Regions from separate parts of the Pokkaliibacter sp. MBI-7 genome, predicted to be linked through region 2. Evidence: riboswitches for the same ligand, from Rfam matches in the RefSeq annotation. Region 2 holds a riboswitch; the other holds the start of a gene.
The links. A riboswitch is a leader RNA that binds a small molecule or an ion and turns the genes downstream of it on or off. The one in region 2 is predicted to bind thiamine pyrophosphate.

Region 1: linked by a shared signal. The riboswitch ahead of thiD (bifunctional hydroxymethylpyrimidine kinase/phosphomethylpyrimidine kinase) and the one ahead of thiB (thiamine ABC transporter substrate binding subunit) in region 2 are both predicted to bind thiamine pyrophosphate.

The regions. Positions count from the first base shown of each region.
Region 1 covers NZ_JARVTG010000001.1:1,034,311-1,038,707, forward strand. Annotated here, with positions in the region: gene thiC (phosphomethylpyrimidine synthase ThiC) at 1-789, opposite strand, end outside; gene thiD (bifunctional hydroxymethylpyrimidine kinase/phosphomethylpyrimidine kinase) at 874-1,791, opposite strand; TPP riboswitch at 2,020-2,113, opposite strand; gene QCD60_RS04585 (MFS transporter) at 2,351-3,556, shown strand; gene QCD60_RS04590 (OsmC family protein) at 3,710-4,129, opposite strand; gene trpC (indole-3-glycerol phosphate synthase TrpC) at 4,271-4,397, opposite strand, start outside.
Region 2 covers NZ_JARVTG010000001.1:3,835,240-3,839,636, forward strand. Annotated here, with positions in the region: gene QCD60_RS16930 (PilT/PilU family type 4a pilus ATPase) at 129-1,259, opposite strand; TPP riboswitch at 1,390-1,504, shown strand; gene thiB (thiamine ABC transporter substrate binding subunit) at 1,552-2,553, shown strand; gene thiP (thiamine/thiamine pyrophosphate ABC transporter permease) at 2,576-4,207, shown strand; gene QCD60_RS16945 (ATP-binding cassette domain-containing protein) at 4,326-4,397, shown strand, end outside.

The sequences.
Region 1 (4,397 bases), 2.8 Mb from region 2:
CTTGCCCGTCGACAGATCCATGATGGTATCCGCACCCCAGCGAATGCCCCAGGTCATTTTTTCCACTTCTTCCTCAATGGAAGAGGTGACCGCCGAATTACCGATATTGCCGTTAATCTTCACCAGAAAGTTACGGCCAATAATCATCGGCTCCAGCTCAGGGTGATTGATATTGGCCGGAATAACAGCGCGGCCACGGGCCACTTCCTCACGCACGAACTCAGGGGTGATGTCCTGTGGAATATTGGCACCCCAGGAATGACCGGGAGCCTGCGTCTGCAGCAGGGCATTTTCTCTGGCCAGCTGCAGCTTCATATTTTCGCGAATAGCGATGAATTCCATTTCCGGCGTAATGATGCCCCGGCGGGCATAGTGTAGCTGGCTGACATTCTGACCGGCTTTGGCACGACGGGGATGGTGCTTCAGCTCAAAACGCAGTGCATCCAGACTGGGATCATTGGCACGACGACGACCGTACTCCGATGTCAGACTGGTCAGCAGCTCAGTGTCCTGACGCTCTTCAATCCAGTTGGCACGCAGATGAGGCAGCCCCTTACGGACATCGATCTGTACCGCGGGATCAGTGTAAGGACCAGAGGTGTCATATACCCGTACCGGTGGATTCTCTTCAGCACCAAACTGCGCAGGTGTGGGAGTCAGAGTTATTTCCCGCATCGGTACACGGATGTCTTCCCGTGATCCCTGAATATAGATTTTTTGTGAAGCGGGAAACGGCTGCACGGCCGCATCGTCGACCTTGGCGCGCTGACTCAGATGATGTTCAAGCATGGCTCTGTCCTTTTCTGTTGTTCTCTCGGCCAGATCCTGTGCCCGGCGCAACAGCGCGCGAGGCCTGGGATCCTCACGGCGGTGCTAGGGTTGATTATCAGTCATAGTGATGGAAGCACTGCCGGCAGAATCCTCTGACCACCAGTGATGAAAATGATGTACCGGGCCCAGCCCGTTGCCTACCTGCAACTGATCTGCAGCTCTCAGGGCATGATCCAGATAGGCCTTGGCCTGCGTCACCGCCTCTGCTAATGGCAACCCACAAGCCAGACCCGCAGTGATGGCAGCAGACAGGGTGCAGCCGGTGCCATGAGTATGGCGGGTCGCGATACGAGGGCTGACCAGACGACAGGACTGTGACGGAGTGAACAGCCAGTCCACCGCATCGCAGTCGCCGGGCAGATGCCCGCCTTTAATCAGCACGCCCTTAGCCCCCATGGCCAGCAGACGTTCGCCCAGACGCTGCATGCCGGCCTCGTCAACGGCTTCGGGCAGGCCTGTCATGGCAGCCGCTTCGGGCAGGTTGGGAGTGACCAGCGTGGCAAGCGGCAGCAACAGGCGGCAGAGGTTATCGATGGCTTCAGGCGCCAGCAGGGCATGACCACTTTTAGCAATCATTACCGGATCCACTACCAGAGATATGGCCCGGCCACGCAATTCATCAGCCACCGCGGCAATGATGTCAGCCCTTGCCAGCATCCCGGTCTTGCAGGCCGCGATGCGCAAATCATCAAGCACAACCTGCAGCTGCTGACGGACAAAGTCGGCACTGACTTCAAACAGCCCGTGTACGCCCTGCGTATTCTGTGCCGTCAGGCCTGAAATGACCGACGCACCGTACACACCGAGCGCAGAGAACGTCTTAAGATCAGCCTGAATGCCTGCCCCACCACCTGAATCCGAGCCTGCGATGGTCAGGGCCTGCGCGATGTGATGACGATGACTCTCCTGCGCGGCAGGAGATATCGGGCTGTCCGAAGTCGAAAGAGAAGAAGTGGTCACCAGGCCTCACCTTGTTGCCTTTCCAGCCGTCGCTGGTAAAGAGGTAGAAGACCCGCGTACAAAACCCAATGGCTGACATCGTCCCCGAGCGTAAAAACCACTATCAGAACCGGTACATGCAGACACGACTGCCGACCAGTCTGATCAGCAGTTTCAATACTCAGGAGGGAGAACAGGAGCCGGTGCGGGATGAGGTATCAGCAGACACCCGGAGTTGGCCACTCACTTGCACCAGACTTGCTTGTTTCCTACGCCAGTACGAACTGGATCAGGTTCACGGGTATCATCTCAGCCGTTGTTCACGGCACCCCGACAAGTAATTGACGCGCCCAGCAGGCGGTCGCTATAGGGCAGGCAGTGTAAAGAGCTTATTCAGGCAGTTCAAGCCTGAATAAAAAACCATCACTCATCCGCACCGTTCGACACCCCATCAGCACGATGCGTGCCGCTGCTATTACGTCTGATGATGCAAGTCAGCAATTTTGCTCATTGGCAGCGCTGAGCTGCGTCTCCTATAGTGTTCAGTCCGACTTGAAGGCCCATCTGGGAGTCCTGCCCCATGTCTACTTCTTCCTCCCGACTGCCCTGGCTGGTGCTGGCCGCAGGCAGTCTGATTCTGGCGTTGAACCTGGGCATCCGGCAGACCATGAGTCTGCTGATCCCCGATATGCTGACCATGCCCACCCTCAGCCTGTCAGCCATGGGTCTGGCCTTTGCCATCCAAAATCTGATCTGGGGTGTGGCGTCGCCACTGGCAGGCATGCTGGCTGATCGCTTCGGGACTGCGCGGGTACTGGCGCTGGGGGCGCTGATTTATGCCGGCGGGCTGGTGCTGACCACCTACGTTACTACCGCCTGGCAACTGAACCTCAATCTGGGTCTGATTCTCGGTCTGGGTGTCGGTGCAACGACCTTCCCACTGGTGCTCAGCGCGGTAGGCCGCGCGTTTCCTCCAGAGCAACGCTCACGGGCACTGGGTCTGGCCTCCGCCGGGGGATCAGTGGGTCAGTTTCTGATGGCTCCCATCATGGACAGCCTGAACCGCCATTTTGGCTGGCAGGAAGCGCTGTTGCTGGTGGCACTGATGGCGCTGCTGATTCTTCCCTGCGCCACGCAGCTGAAGGGCCGTCCGGCACAACCTGCGGCCGGCATGTCGCTGCGTCAGGCGGTGCAGCAGGCGGGTGAACACAAAGGTTACTGGCTGCTCAATCTGGGCTTTTTTGTCTGTGGCTTCCATGTTGCCTTTATCGCTACCCATCTGCCGACCTATATCAGCCTCTGTGGTATGTCCAGTGAAGTCTCGGCTCACGGTCTGGCCATGATTGGCCTGTTCAATATCTTTGGCTCGCTGACGGCAGGTTTCCTCGGTGCACGTTACCGTCCGAAGTGGTTATTGTCAGCGATCTATGGCCTGCGGGCACTGGTCATCCTGCTGTTCTGGATGGCGCCGAAAACGCCGGTGGTAGTGCTGATGTTCACAGCCGCCATCGGTTTTCTGTGGCTTTCTACCGTGCCGCTCACCACCGGCACGCTGGCACAGATTTTTGGCTCGACCTATATGGCGACTCTGTTTGGTGTGGTCATGCTGTCGCATCAGATTGGTGCTTTCTTTGGTGCCTGGCTGGGCGGCACGCTGATGGATATGACAGGCAGCTTTGATCTGATGTGGGGGATCTCCATCGCTCTTGGACTGATGGCCATGGTGATCCATCTGCCAGTGGATGACCGGCCGGTAACAGCCCATGCACAGCCCGGCGCGGCCTGACGGCCAGCGTTTTAGCAGACGGACGCAATATATTCCGGGCAGATGAAATACCGGGAAGAAGAAACAACAACGCCCCGACCAGCGGGGCGTTGTTGCTAATGAGTATCTGCAGCGCAGAGTGAGTAGCGTCAGCAAAGAGAGGGTTAATGTCTCTCAGGCTTCGATAATTTCGTGGCTGTGGGTAATTTCCACATCACCATTGCTCAGCATGATCGACACTGAGCAATATTTCTCTGCTGACAGCGACACCGCACGTTTGACGTGGGACTCCTTCAGACCACGGCCGGTGACCACAAAGTGCATATTGATTTTGGTAAACACTGCCGGCACCGCATCAGCACGTTCCGCTGCAATCTCAACGCGGCAGTCCGTCACGTCCTGACGCGACTTCTGCAGCATGGTGATGACATCGATGGATGAGCATCCACCCAGACCTGCCAGAATCAGCTCCATCGGGCGTGCGCCCTTGTTTTCTCCACCGATAGAAGGTGCACCATCAATATTGATCTGGTGACCGCTATCGGTCTCTGCGACAAAGTGAACTTTACCTTGCCATTTCACCACCGATTTCATTTCAACTCCTAAAAGCACTCAAAGGGTAAAGCGTTGTCCCCCTGGCTTCCTGCTGGCTCACGGCAAGCACAGCAACAGGCAGTACCGGGAAACCCGGGGTAGAAACTTCAGATTCTGTTCACTGTCTCAGAGCACATGCACTTAAAAGAACAGTGACCGCAGCTGCTCACCGGGCTCCGCTGCGCGCATGAAAGCTTCGCCGACCAGGAAGGCATGTACATCATGCTCGCGCATGGCGACCACATCTTCGCGGCTGTGAATGCCACTC
Region 2 (4,397 bases):
CATGTTGTATTCCATATCTCTCTAACTGATAAACCTCAGACTAAAAAGGGTTTGTTCATGTTTGCACTAGGATAAGGCGAAATGTTGGAGCCTTTGCTCCATCACGTGCAGCGTAAGAGCAGAAATCATCACTCCACTTCAAATGCCGGTGGTTTGCCGCCTGAATTAAACTCCGGCATTTTTCGATCCGCCATACCCTGGCCGTCTTTAAGAAACTTGATCATCAGACGCATGTTGTTTGGCGAATCAGCATTACGCATGGCAGTCTCTTCCGTAATCTTGCCTTCCTTAAACAGATTGAAGATGGACTGGTCGAAGGTCATCATGCCGATGTGGTTGGACTTGGCCATAATGTCTTTCAGCTCACCAATCTCTCCTCGCTTGACCAGCTCGCTGACACTGGAGGTTCGCAACAGGATCTCGAAGGCTGCACAGCGTTTACCATCAACAGTTGGTAGCAGACGCTGTGACACGAAGGCGCGAATATTCAATGAAAGGTCGTGCTGAATCTGGCGGTGGCGGTCTTCAGGGAAGAAGTTGAGAATGCGGTCCAGTGCCTGGTTGGCGTTATTGGCATGCAACGTCGACAGTGTAAGGTGACCCGTTTCGGCAAAGGCCAGCGCATATTCCATCGTGTCACGGTCACGAATCTCGCCGATCAAGATGAGGTCTGGCGCTTGTCGCAGTGTATTCTTCAACGCCTCGGCATAACTATGGGTATCCATGCCTACTTCGCGCTGGTTGATGATCGATTTCTTGTGGCGGTGCAGGTATTCGATCGGATCCTCAATGGAGATGATATGACCGGCGTGATTACTGTTGCGGTGATCGATAAGTGCTGCCAGAGAGGTTGATTTGCCGGAGCCAGTGGAGCCGACAAACAGCACCAGGCCTTGTTTGTCCAAGATGACTTCGCGGAGTACAGGTGGAAGACCCAGTTCGTCAAACTGAGGAATCACGGTCTTGATGTTACGTATCACCGCGCCAATCTGACCACGCTGAATAAAAAGGTTGACCCTGAAGCGGCCGACTCCGGGGACTGACAAAGCAAAGTTCAGTTCCTGCTGCAACTGGAACTCGTCAATTTGAGGTTGAGACATCACCGCAAAAAGTAGCTGTTTAACCTCATCAGGGCTGACGGCATCGGCCATCGCAGTGAGGACACCATTGAATTTGACGCTTGGAGGCGCGCCTGGAGACAGGTAAAGGTCTGAGCCGTCGTCATCGACCATTTTGCGTAGTAAATCGACAAGTTCCATAGCGGAGCCTTTTCCTTATTGATTCTGAGTGCCGCAGACCTTCAGGTCATATCTCGTCGTGCGAATATACATTCAACCATCACCAGCGTGCTTGCCTGTCGCCACCGATATGATTGAGGTATTATGCCGCCTCGGCTCAACGGGGTGCCAACCTGCATGCAGGTGCTGAGAGGTGATCTTCTGTCACTAACCCGTCGAACCTGATCCAGATGATACTGGCGCAGGGATTTGAGTCCAAGTCCGCTACTGCGCCACTTCTTTTATTTTTGGGAGATGTGGCATGAATACCCGTATGTCTATCAAAGCTGTCTTACTGTGCATGGCAATGGCAAACTGTCTGCCGGTGTTTGCCGCAGGGGAGACCCTGACAGTCTACACCTATGATTCCTTCACCGCTGATTGGGGGCCTGGCCCCAAGGTCAAGACGGCCTTTGAACAGCAATGCAGTTGCACACTGAACTTCGTTGCGTTGGAGGATGGTGGCAGCATGCTGCAGCGTCTGCGTCTTGAGGGGGAAGCCACTCCCGCAGACGTCGTGCTGGGGCTGGACATGAATCTCATGGCCGATGCTGCAAAAACCGGTCTTTTCGCCCCCAGCGAGACTGATCTTTCTGTACTTAAGTTACCGGTCAAGTGGGATGACGGTATCTTTGTGCCCTTTGACTGGGGCTACTTTGCTTTTGTCTACGACACCCAGAAACTGCCTCATCCACCCACCAGCCTGCAGGCGTTGGTGGACGCACCAGATGATCTGAAGATCATTATTGAGGATCCACGGACCAGTACCCCTGGTCTGGGTTTGCTGATGTGGGTGAAGAAGGTCTATGGCGATAAAGCCCCGGAGGCCTGGGCCAAGCTAAGCAAGAAAACGCTGGCTGTCACCAAAGGGTGGAGTGATGCCTACTTCAATCTGTTCATGAACGGTGAAGCGCCCATGGTGTTGTCCTATAGTACCTCGCCTGCTTATCACATGGCTGTGGACAAGACGGATCGATATCAGGCCGCTGACTTCAGCGAAGGCCACTATCTTCAGGTTGAGGTTGCCGCACGCCTGAAGACCAGCAAGCATGCTGATCTCGCAAAGCAGTTCATGGCCTTTATGCTGACACCCGCATTCCAGCAGGAGCTGCCGCTGGGGAATGTAATGTATCCAGCCGTGGACATTGGCAAGGCGCTGCCCGATGCCTATGGCAAGCTGATCGTCCCAGGTAAGACTTTGCTGTTTACCCCTGACGAAGTGGCCAGCGACAAAAAAGCGTGGGTTGACGAATGGCTGGAAGCAACCAGTCGTTAAGGATGCTGAAGACAACCACTACGTGAGCAATCCCCCATTTTCTCATCCGCGCTGGGTCACACTGCCCGGTATGGTGGCGGCGCTAGTGCTGATCCTGATCGTTGTGTCGGCGATGCTGGCGCTGGTATGGATGTCACCGGCGCTACCATGGGCATCACTGTGGCAGGATGCCTATCTGCAGCGCATAGTGCGTTTCAGTCTGTGGCAGGCAACCTTGTCGTCCTTGTTGGTTGTGTTGCTTGCAATACCTCTGGCCCGAGCTTTGCTGCGTCGTCCTGCCTGGCCGGGGCGCAAGCTGCTGCTGAGGATAATGGAACTGACACTGGTGCTGCCCCCTATTGTGGTGGTGTTTGGTCTGGTCGCGGTGCATGGGCGTCAGGGATGGCTACCGCAGCTACTCTCTGGGCTGGGCTGGCAGCCTCCTAACTATCTTTATGGTCTGGGTGGCATCCTGCTGGCGCATATTTTCTACAATCTTCCTTTGTGCGCGCGATTGTTGTTACAGGAGCTGGAGCGTATTCCTTCACAGCACTGGCGTCTGGCTGCCCAGCTTGGCCTCAGTAGTCGAGGCGTGTGGCTGATGCTGGAGTGGCCTGTCGTGCGACGAGCATTGCCACGATTACTGGCGCTGGTTTTCACTCTGTGTTTTACCAGCTTTGTCATCGTGATGACGTTAGGCGGCGGGCCTCGTGCTACTACGCTTGAAGTCGCTATCTATCAGGCGCTGCGTTTCGATATGGATATTGGTCGTGCAGCCTTGCTGGCCATACTGCAACTGCTCATCTGCGCCTTGCTGTGGGTTGTTTCGGGACGTCTGGGCGGGATGCCGTCATTAACTCCCTATACGCTTTATCGACATTGGCCTCGTGCCGACAGTCTGGGCAGCAGCCGCTATGTCGATAGCGGCTGGATTGGGATGTTGTGGCTACTGTTGCTACCGCCATTGCTGGCCGTGGTGCTCAACGGATTGGGAGGCATCTGGTTGATGCTGGGGCGACATGAACTGTGGGCTGCCTGGTGGTTGAGTATCAAGCTGGCATTGGTTGCGGGAGGGTTGGCAACGATAGTCGCAACGCTTCTGCTCAGTGCTGCGGGGGGCTATGCCCGTCGGGGAGATCAGCGTATAAGTGCGTTGACAGAGGTCAGTGGCCACCTGACGTTGCTAATTCCTGCAATGGTGCTGGGTACGGGCTGGTTTGTATTGCTTCGCCCCTGGGTATCCCTGACCGAGCAAGGCTACAGTCTGGTGGTGTTTGCCAATACCCTGATGTGCCTGCCGTTTTTGATGCAGGTTCTGCGTGGCCCTCTGAACAGTCTGGATGAGCCGAGCCGGCGGCTTGCAGATACACTGGACGTTCGGGGCTGGTATCGATGGCGCTGGTTGCTGTGGCCACGGCTCAAACCTGCAATGGCGCTGGCCCTTGCGTATGGAATGACATACTCCCTTGGTGATTTCTCCGTCGTCGCTTTATTTGGCAGCCCGTCGCAGCCTACATTGCCTTTGTTGTTGTACCAGCTGCTGGGTAGCTATCGGTTGAGGGAGGCAGCAGGGTGCGCTTTGCTGATGCTGCTCACTATGTTGATGATATTTTTGCTCCTGGAATGGCTTGGGCGGCGAGGCTATAGAAGTGAGCGAGGAAGGTCATCGCCGTGATTACGTTGATCATCGGCCTGCTGCCTGGCAGGCGCGACACTCGGTTTGAGGACAGTGAATAGTGTTGGTGCTACGGCAGCTTGCGTTTGACTACCCTGAGCAAGATTACTGCTTTGATATGAACCTCATAGCTGGTCAGTGTCTGGCGGTGCAGGGGCCAAGCGGTGCAGGCAAGTCGACGTTGCTTAAT